Regions from separate parts of the Streptomyces canus genome, predicted to be linked through region 2. Evidence: riboswitches for the same ligand, from Rfam matches in the RefSeq annotation. Region 2 holds a riboswitch; each other region holds the start of a gene.

The links. Region 2 has a riboswitch for cobalamin ahead of OG841_RS22770 (HoxN/HupN/NixA family nickel/cobalt transporter). Riboswitches for the same ligand answer to the same signal wherever they lie in the genome.
Region 1: linked by a shared signal. The riboswitch ahead of OG841_RS16270 (ribonucleoside-diphosphate reductase subunit alpha) and the one ahead of OG841_RS22770 (HoxN/HupN/NixA family nickel/cobalt transporter) in region 2 are both predicted to bind cobalamin.
Region 3: linked by a shared signal. The riboswitch ahead of OG841_RS35930 (cobalamin biosynthesis protein) and the one ahead of OG841_RS22770 (HoxN/HupN/NixA family nickel/cobalt transporter) in region 2 are both predicted to bind cobalamin.

Annotation. Positions count from the first base shown of each region.
Region 1 is NZ_CP107989.1:3,658,409-3,661,675, reverse strand. It holds gene OG841_RS16270 (ribonucleoside-diphosphate reductase subunit alpha) at 1-1,582, opposite strand, end outside; cobalamin riboswitch at 1,707-1,835, opposite strand; gene OG841_RS16265 (GNAT family N-acetyltransferase) at 1,888-2,385, opposite strand; gene mctP (monocarboxylate uptake permease MctP) at 2,459-3,267, opposite strand, start outside.
Region 2 is NZ_CP107989.1:5,008,381-5,011,647, forward strand. It holds gene OG841_RS22755 (Asp23/Gls24 family envelope stress response protein) at 1-635, shown strand, start outside; gene OG841_RS22760 (hypothetical protein) at 632-1,000, shown strand; gene OG841_RS22765 (ArsR/SmtB family transcription factor) at 1,117-1,464, opposite strand; cobalamin riboswitch at 1,546-1,751, shown strand; gene OG841_RS22770 (HoxN/HupN/NixA family nickel/cobalt transporter) at 1,781-2,875, shown strand; gene OG841_RS22775 (nucleoside hydrolase) at 2,889-3,267, opposite strand, start outside.
Region 3 is NZ_CP107989.1:7,874,751-7,878,017, forward strand. It holds gene OG841_RS35925 (cobyric acid synthase) at 1-595, opposite strand, end outside; gene OG841_RS35930 (cobalamin biosynthesis protein) at 592-1,533, opposite strand; cobalamin riboswitch at 1,635-1,774, opposite strand; gene OG841_RS35935 (hypothetical protein) at 1,925-2,146, opposite strand; gene OG841_RS35940 (inorganic phosphate transporter) at 2,173-3,267, opposite strand, start outside.

The DNA of each region.
Region 1 (3,267 bases), 1.3 Mb from region 2:
GCCGCAGCTTGAAGAAGACGTCCTGGAGACCCATCGCGCCGAGGCCCACGGGGCGCCACTTGGCGTTGGACCGCCCGGCCTGCTCGGTCGGGTAGAAGTTGATGTCGACGACCCGGTCGAGGAAGGTCACGGCGGTGCGGACGGTGGCGTCCAGCCGCTCCCAGTCGATGTCACCGGTCGCCGTGTCGACGAACGCGCCGAGGTTCACGGACCCCAGGTTGCACACCGCCGTCTCCCCGTCGTCCGTGACCTCCAGGATCTCCGTGCAGAGGTTGGAGGAGTGGACGACATGGCCCGGGGTGGCCGTCTGGTTGGCCGTGCGGTTGGCGGCGTCCTTGAAGGTCATCCAGCCGTTGCCGGTCTGCGCGAGGGTGCGCATCATGCGGCCGTAGAGGTCACGCGCGGGGATCGTCTTCTTCGCGAGCCCCGCGGCCTCGGCCTTCCGGTACGCGGCGTCGAACTCCTCGCCCCACAGGTCGACCAGCTCGGGCACGTCGGCGGGGGAGAAGAGGGACCACTCGGCGTCCGTGTTCACCCGGCGCATGAACTCGTCCGGGACCCAGTGCGCGAGGTTCAGGTTGTGCGTACGACGGGCGTCCTCACCGGTGTTGTCCCTGAGCTCCAGGAACTCCTCGATGTCGGAGTGCCAGGTCTCCAGGTAGACCGCGGCCGCCCCCTTGCGCCGGCCTCCTTGGTTCACGGCGGCGACCGAGGCGTCCAGCGTCTTCAGGAACGGGACGATGCCGTTGGAGTGTCCGTTGGTGCCGCGGATCAGCGAACCGCGGCTGCGGATACGGGAGTACGACAGGCCGATGCCGCCGGCGTGCTTCGAGAGGTTGGCGACCTGGTGGTAGCGGTCGTAGATGGAGTCGAGCTCGTCCTTCGGGGAGTCGAGGAGGTAGCAGGACGACATCTGGGGGTGCCGGGTGCCGGAGTTGAAGAGGGTGGGGGAGGAGGGGAGGTAGTCGAGGCGGCTCATGAGCGCGTAGAGCGCGGCGACCTCGTCCAGCGCCCTGACCGTGTCGTCCTCGGCGAGTCCGGACGCCACCCGGAGCAGGAAGTGCTGGGGTGTCTCGATCACCTTGCGGGTGAGGGGGTGCCTGAGGAGGTACCGGCTGTGGAGGGTGCGGAGGCCGAAGTAGCCGAAGCGGTCGTCGGCGTCGGTGTCGACCAGGGCGTCGAGCCGCTCGGCGTGGACCCGCACGAACTCGGCGGTGCGGTCGGCGATGAGGCCCTCGCGGTGTCCGACGGCGACCGATCCGGTGAACGAGGTGACGCCCTGCGAGGCGGCCTCCGCGGCGATGCTGATGGTCAGCAGCCGGGCCGCCAGCCTGCTGTACGCGGGGTCCTCGGAGATGAGGCCGGCCGCCGCCTCGGTGGCCAGCTCGCGCAGCTCCACGGCCATTTCGGGGGAGGCCGCACGCGAGGACCGACCGCGCAGCGCGGCGGCGGCGACCCTGCCGGGGTCGGCGTCGGGGAGGTCGGCGGTCAGCTCCGTCAGGGTCCGCAGCAACGCGGTTCCAGGACCGTCCTCGTCCACAAAGGTGGTCGCTGAAGCCGGTTCGGCTGGCGCGATGGTCACGTGGGGCTCTCCCTCGCTGGGCACGGGGCCTTGCGGAGGGCAGGGGGCAGCACACGAGCGCACACGGCGTCGCGTCCACCGGCCCATTCCACGAGGCCCGGACGTCAGGACACCCGGGCCGTATGGCTCGGGCGTGCTGTCGGCAGGTCCTCGGACTGACTCTCATATGTGCTCAAGCACACATGAGTACACCGTTGCGGGACAGTTCCGGATTCACACCGGATTCCCCTGCGGCGACAGCGAGCATGAGCATACATCTTGTGCCGGGTGAGGAAAGCAGGCCCATATGTTGTGTCGCGGTGACTTCAAAGCGTCAACTCGTAGGTGAGAAGCGTGAAGTCGTCGCCGGGTATCGGTTTCCAGTCGCGCTCGGGGGCGCGGGTGAAGCCGAGGCGTTCGTAGATGCGGTGGGCGGTGTGCATCGTGGGCTGGGTGCACAGGACGACGCCGGTGGCCACGCCGCTCGCGCGGTCGACGCAGGCCTGTACGAGGGCATGCCCCATGCCTCTGCCCCGGGCCGCGTGCGCCACCGCGAGCATGCGGATCTCCGCCTCTCCGGGGCGGGCGAGGTCGGCCAGAGGGCCCCCGGAGGGGACGAAGGTGACCCCGCCGAGGATGTCGTCGTTCTCCGTGGCCACCAGGACGTCCGCGGCGGATGCCCGCTTGGCCACGTCCTTGAGTTCTTCGAGGTACCAGTCGCTCTGACCGAACAGGAGAAGGCCGTCCTGGAGGTAGGCCTGGGCGGTGATCTCACCGAGGGGCTCGTAGTCGGCGGGTACCGCGGGGCGGATCAGGATGTCCATGCGGGTGAGTGTGCCCGACGGGTACGACAACGGGCCGCCGGAGAAGAACTCCGACGGCCCGTGCGCACCGTGACTAGTGGGTCGTACCCGCGGTCGCCGGCGGAAGCTCCACCTGGACCCCGGGGTCGCCCGCGTCCGCCGTGTAGTCCTCCGGGCTGGTCTCGTCCACGCCGTCGGGGACCTTGGCCGCCTTCAGGGCGAAGGTCAGGACCACCGTCACGACGACGTTGAGCACGAACGCCGTCAGGCCGATGTAGCCGATCTCGCCGATGCCCGGGATCTCCTTCGCCGAGCCGCCGAAGTGCTTCTGGGTCGGGGAGGCGACGCCATACGCGGCGACCGTGCCGTAGATCATGCCGACCGCCCAGCCGGCGAGCAGGGCCCAGCGGTGGAACCAGCGGGTGAAGAGGCCGCCGACCAGGGCCGGGAAGGTCTGGAGGATCCAGATGCCGCCCAGGAGCTGGAAGTTGATGGCGACCGTCTTGTCCATCGTGAGGACGAAGACCAGCGCGCCCACCTTCACCAGGAGCGAGACCAGCTTGGAGACCTTGGTCTCCTGCGCGGGTGTGGCGTCCGGCTTGATGAAGTCCTTGTAGATGTTGCGGGTGAACAGGTTCGCGGCCGCGATCGACATGATGGCCGCGGGCACGAGCGCGCCGATGCCGATCGCCGCGAAGGCCACGCCCGCGAACCAGTCCGGGAACATGTCCTCGAAGAGCTGCGGGATCGCCAACTGCGGGTTGGTGACCTTGACTCCGGCCGCGATCGCCATGAAGCCGAGCAGCGCGAGCAGGCCCAGCATCAGTGAGTACAGCGGCAGGATCGTGGTGTTGCGGCGGATCACCTCCCGGCTGCGGGAGGAGAGCGTCGCGGTGATCGAGT
Region 2 (3,267 bases):
ACACCGACCCGCCGAACCGGGCGTCCGGCCACGGCGCCGACGACGAAGTCCTGCCGTGTGGACGGCTGTTGTCGAGAACCTGGGAGGACTGGGAGCAACGGCCCGACGACGCGCACCTGCGGTCCTGCCCGTACTGCCGGGACGCCGTGCGCGAACTCGACCGGCTGGAGTCCGCCGTGCGCGACCTGCGCACGGAGGGGGTGGGCGGCTCCTTGTACGACGCCGAGCCGCTGACCCGGCGGATCATGGACGTGGTCCGTATGGAACTGCGTCCCGGCCGTCCCCTGCCCCTCGGCGAGCCCGCCGAGGACCTGTGGATCATGGAGGCGGTCGCGGCCCGCACCCTGCGTGCGGCGGCCGAGACGGTCGCCGGCGTCCGGGCCGGATCCTGCCGTCTCCTCGATGCCGGTACGGACGACGCCGGTACGGACGGCGTCGTCGAAGGGGTCGGCGTCCGCCTCGACATCCACGCCCCGGACGGCGCCCCGCTGCCGGAACTCGCCGCACAGGTGCGGGAACGGGTGTGGGAGGCCGCCGACCGTGAGCTGGGTCTGGTCGTCGCGGTGGTGGACATCCGTGTCACCGACCTGGTCCCCGCGGGAACCGAGCACGGTCAGGAGGGCCGTACACGATGACCTTCGACACTGCGGACACCGCGGATCCCGCGCACGCGGCCCTCGTGGAGCAGGCCGCCGCGGCCGCGGCGGGCGTGAGCGGCGTGGCCTTCCTCCGGCCGGGCCTGGCCGACCGGCTGCGCTCCGTCCGGCACCGGGCCACGAACGGCAACAACAGCAACAGCGGAAGGCCCGCCGGGGTGCGGATGACCCGCCCGGACGCCGACAGCCCCTGGCACGTGGAGATCCATGTCGTCGCCCTCCGGGAGGCCAGGACGGTGGACGTGGCCCGCGCCGTGCGGGTCACCGTCGCACGCCGGCTGGGGGCCCTGTCGCCCCCGCAGCCCGCGCCGCGGATCACCGTGACGGTCACGGGCCTCGTCTGAGCACCCGGTGGCGGTTTCGACGGTGACGCCCCTGCCCGCCGCGCCGTCGACACCCCTGCCACTGCTGTGACCCAGGTCTCACCAGGCGGCCCTGCTGTCTCCGTACCTCCACCGGCTCAGGACACCTGCGCCAACAGCACCCGCACCGCCTCGTCCACCACCCGGTACCGCACCACGCGCCCCTCCTTCTCCCCCGCCACCACCCCGGCCGCCCGCAGCAGCCGTAGCGCCTGCGACACGGCGGGGTCGTTCATTCCCGTCGCGATCGCGAGGTCGGAGACCGCCAGCGGGCCGGTCCGGTGCAGGGCGAGCAGGAGGGAGAGGCGGTTCGGGTCGGCCAGGAGGGCGAAGCGGTCGGACCAGGTGCGGACGTGTCCCGGGTCGCCGATCGCGGCGATGGCGTCGCACACCCGGTGTCCGTCGATGGTGCGGCGGTCGGCTCGGTCGGCCGGGACGAGGTGCATGGGCCACATCCTCGCAGGCAGCCTTGTGTGATCTTCCATACCTGCGCAGGTGTGCAGCTATGCAGGAGACCCCGCCCCCGCCTACGGTGGGCGGGCCGTGGTGCTCGGGAAGCCGGTGACGACCCCTCAAAGGTCCATGCCGGTGCGGCCCTCGCCACTGTGATCGGGGAGTTTCCCTCCCACGTCCCTCGCGGGACAGCCACTGGCCGTCACCATCGGGCCGGGAAGGCGGGCAGGGAAACGCACGACCCGTAAGCCAGGAGACCGGCCACGGCAGCTCACGCGTTCATCCACGAGGTGCTGGAGTGACCACCGTATGACCGATCCTGCGCTGCCCGAGACCGCCGCCGCCTCCTTCCGCTGGCGACGCGAGGACACCGTCAAGACGGTCGGTCTGATGGCCGCGATAGCCGCTCTGCACGTCGTCGCCTTCGGCATCCTCTTTCTGCTGGTCGTCCCGGAGCACTACGAGGTGGGCGACAAGGCCTTCGGCATCGGACTCGGCATCACCGCCTACACCCTCGGTATGCGGCACGCCTTCGACGCCGACCACATCGCCGCGATCGACAACACCACGCGCAAGCTGATGGCGGACGGCAAGCGGCCGGTGTCCGGGGGGTTCTGGTTCGCGCTCGGGCACTCCAGTGTCGTGGTCGTGCTCGCCGCGCTGATCGCCGGCGGCACCCAGCTGGCCGGCAAGGTCATGAACGAGGGGTCACGCACCCACCAGGTGCTCGGATTTCTCGGTACGACGGTCTCCGGGTCGTTCCTCTATCTCATCGCCGCTCTCAACCTGGTCGCCCTGATGGGCATCCTGAAGGTCTTCCGGGCGATGCGGGAGGGGACGTACGACGAGAAGCAGCTGGAGCAGCATCTCGACTCGCGCGGCTTCATGAACCGGATTCTCGGGCGGCTCACCAAGTCCATCACCCGGCCGGGGCAGATGTATCCGCTGGGCTTCCTGTTCGGGCTCGGCTTCGACACGGCCACGGAAGTGACCCTGATGGTGATGGCCGGGTCGGGCGCGGCCGCGGGTCTTCCCTGGTACGCCATCCTCTGTCTGCCGCTGCTCTTCGCCGCCGGCATGAGCCTGTTCGACACCCTCGACGGCACGTTCATGAACTTCGCCTACCAGTGGGCCTTCTCCAACCCCGTCCGCAAGGTCTTCTACAACCTCGCCATCACCGGGCTGTCCATCGCGGTCGCCTTCTTCATCGGCACGATCGAGCTCGTCGGCGTCCTGCACGACAAGTTCGACCTCACCGACGCCCTCACCACCTGGATCGCCGACATCGATCTCGACAACGTCGGTTACGTCATCGTCGGCCTGTTCGTGGTGGTGTGGGCGGCGGCGATCGCCTACTGGCGGCTCGCGAAGGTGGAGCAGCGGTGGGGCGTCAGCAGTTCTTGAGGGACCCGGGTGGTCAGGCCCCCTCCACCGCCGTCAGCCACAGCTTCACGTACCGCTCCACGTCGACGCCCAACCCCACGTCCACGAGGGTCACTTCACGTTCGCCCTCGTGGATCTCGGACTCGCCGGGACGGCGGCGGCGGTCGACGACGGTCTGGCCGCGGGTCGGGCCCGGGGCCAGGCTCACCTCCACCGGCAGGAGTTCGGTGGTCAGGCCGTCCGGGTCGACGACCGCGCAGACCGCGCCCGCGTCGCCGAGGCCGCCGGTGGGGGTGGGATCGCCGGTAGCGGCCGGGTCGCGGTGGGCGAGGAGTTCCCCGGCCATGCGAAGGGACGGCTCCGAACTAGCCCGCAGCCGCTCGACGTCGGCGGCGGGGACGACGACCCGCTCG
Region 3 (3,267 bases), 2.9 Mb from region 2:
TGTTGACGAGGAACCCGGCGACGAGCGCCTGGTCCTCGGGGGAGAGCAGCGCGACGGTCCCGAAGAAGGAGGCGAAGACGCCCCCGCGGTCGATGTCGCCCACGACCAGCACGGGCAGCCCGGCGTTCCGGGCGATCCCCATGTTGACGATGTCGGTACGCCGCAGGTTGATCTCGGCCGGGCTGCCGGCCCCCTCACAGATCACCGCGTCATACGTGCCCCGCAACTCGCCGAGACAGTCGAGCACCGTCCCGAGAAGCTGCTGCTGCCGCCCCCCGTGATAGCCGCGTGCGCTCAACTCCCCGACGGGCTTCCCGAGCAGCACGACCTGACTGCTCTGCTCACCACCGGGCTTGAGCAGCACGGGATTCATCAGCGCGGTCGGCTCGATGCGGCAGGCCTGCGCCTGCATGGCCTGCGCCCGGCCGATCTCGGCGCCCTCGCGGGTGACGAACGAGTTGAGGGACATGTTCTGCGCCTTGAACGGCGCGACCTTCACCCCCTGCCGCACCAGCCACCGGCAGATCCCGGCGGTGACGACACTCTTGCCGGCGTCCGAGGTGGTTCCGGCGACGAGAAGACCCCCGCCACTCATGCCGTACGCCCCTTCACGAAGGCCCGCGCGGCGACACCGACGCCCAGCGCGAGCAGCCCGACGCGCCGTGACAGCCGTACGGCGCGCTCGATGTCGTACGTGGCGACGGCGCGCCCTTGCCGATGCAGCACTGGCCGATGCTCGACCCGCCCCGCGTACGAGAGCGTCCCCCCGAGCCGGACACCCAGCGCCCCCGCGAACGAGGCTTCCACGGGCCCGGCGTTGGGGCTCGGGTGCTTGGGCGCGTCCTCCCGCCAGGCCCGCACGGCACCCCGCGGACTGTCACCGGCCAGGGCGGCGAGTACGGCGGTCAGCCGCGCTCCCGGCCACCCGGCGAGGTCGTCGAGCCGGGCGGAAGCCCACCCGAAGCGGCGGTAGGTGACGGACCTGTGCCCCACCATGGCGTCGAGCGTGTTCACGGCCCGGAACCCGAGCAGCCCCGGCACCCCGGCGACGGCCCCCCACACAAGCGCCCCCACGACGGCATCGGAGGTGTTCTCGGCGACGGACTCCACGACGGCCCGCGCGATCCCGTCGGCATCGAGCGCCTGAGGATCGCGCCCACACAGATGCGGCAGCCGCTCCCGGGCCGCCTCGACGTCTCCGGCCTCCAGCGCCCGCCCGATGACCCGGGCCTCCCGCACGAGTGAAGTCCCGCCCACGACGGCCCAGGTGGCGGCGGCGGTGAGGGTGACGGAAGCGGTACGGGACGGACGTACGACGTTCTCCGCGACGGCACCGAGGCCCACGGCACCGCCCACACACACGGCGGTGTGCAGTGCACCCCACCCCCGGTGGTCCCGCCACAACACCCGCTCCACGGCGCCCGCGGCCCGTCCGAACGCGGCGACCGGATGCCCCCGACGGGGGTCACCGAGCAGAAGGTCGCCGATCAGACCGGCGGCGGCGCCGTACGCGAAGACGCGATCGGCACGCACCGGCTCAGCCGATCGCGGGGTCGTTCAAGTGCCTGGTACCGCAGGTGGATCGGCAGGCGAGCATCGCGTCATGTCCTCACTCAGGGTGTCCACGCCCTGGTTCGACGAGTCCGGCGGCGAGAGTTCCTGGCTCCCGGGGCTACCTACCCCGGTGACAGTGGCGGGACCGCGCCGGATTCGCACCGGCTTCCTCTTCTGCCGCCGTATATGGCTCCGGCAGTCCACCACGGCCCTTCGAGAGCCGTCAACTTGCTTCTGACCTGCGGCGGGGGAGTGTGCACAACCCCACATCGCCGGTCCGGCGGGACAGCGGACCGGAGGCGAAAGAACGGCCGGGAGGGTACGGAACGTTGAGTTCCGTACCCTCCCGGCCGTCGAGGGACCGGTGCCGTCAGGCCACGATCAGATAGATCCCGTACGCCACGGCCGCCGCGCACGCCGCGAAGCAGGCGTAGGCGCCGGTGACCGCGAGGGCGGCCGAGTCGCCCTGGGCGGTGGCCCGTTCCTGGCGGGACAGGCCCATGATGCCGAGGGTGAACAGGGCCACGAGGCCCACGGTGACGACGAGGCTGACGCCGAAGACGGAGCCGAGTGCTTCCCAGTCGATCTTCATGGTGAGGCTTCCTTAGTACTGCGGGCTCAGACGGCGGCCGGCGGGGCGGCCGGTTCCGTCGTGGCGGGCGGGGCCGGGATCGTGGCGGTGAGGGCCTCGGTCACCGTGCCCGCGGGCGGCGGGGTCACGGCGGCGATCGCCGTGGTCACCACGCCGGCCGGCTCGTCGGTGTGGTTGACGTTGGACGCGTCCACGACCTCGCGCCGCGAGATCTTCCAGATCGCCGCGCTGGAGGCGACGAGGAAGACCGCCACGACCGCCGTACCCCAGTCGCCGAGGTCCGTGACCGACTCCGCCAGGGCGCCCACCAGGGCCGCCGCCGGGAGCGTCAGGCCCCAGGCGACGAACATGCGGGTGGCCGTGGACCAGCGGACGACGCCGCCCTTGCGGCCGAGGCCGGCGCCCATCACCGAACCGGAGACGGAGTGCGTGGTGGAGAGGGAGAAGCCGAGGTGGGACGAGGCCAGGATGACGGTGGCCGCGCTGGTCTGGGCGGCGAAGCCCTGCTGCGGCTGGAGGTCGGTCAGGCCCTTGCCCATGGTGCGGATGATGCGCCAGCCGCCGAGGTAGGTGCCGAGCGCGATGGCGAGGCCCGCCGAGAGGATGACCCAGGTGGGCGGGTCCGAGTCGGGTGCGACGACACCGCCGGCGACCAGGGCGAGGGTGATGATGCCCATCGTCTTCTGCGCGTCGTTGGTGCCGTGGGCCAGCGAGACCAGACCGGCCGAGGCGATCTGGCCGGTGCGGTAGCCCTTCGCGGCGGCCTTGCCGTCGGCCTTCTTGCCCAGGCTGTAGGAGAGCCGGGTGGCCAGCATGGCGGCGATGCCCGCGACGATCGGCGCCGCGATCGCCGGGATCAGGACCTTGGTGATGAGCGCGTCACCGTGGACCGCGCCCATGCCCGCCGAGGCGATGGTGGCGCCGATCAGCCCGCCCATGAGGGCGTGCGAGGAACTGGAGGGCAGGCCCACCAGCCAGGTCAGCAGGTTCCAGAGGATCGCGCCGACCAGGGCGGCGAAGATGACCTCGGGACGGATGCCGGTCTCGTCGACGAGACCCTTGGAGATCGTGTTGGCGACCTCCACCGAGAGGAAAGCGCCCACAAGGTTGAGCACGGCGGA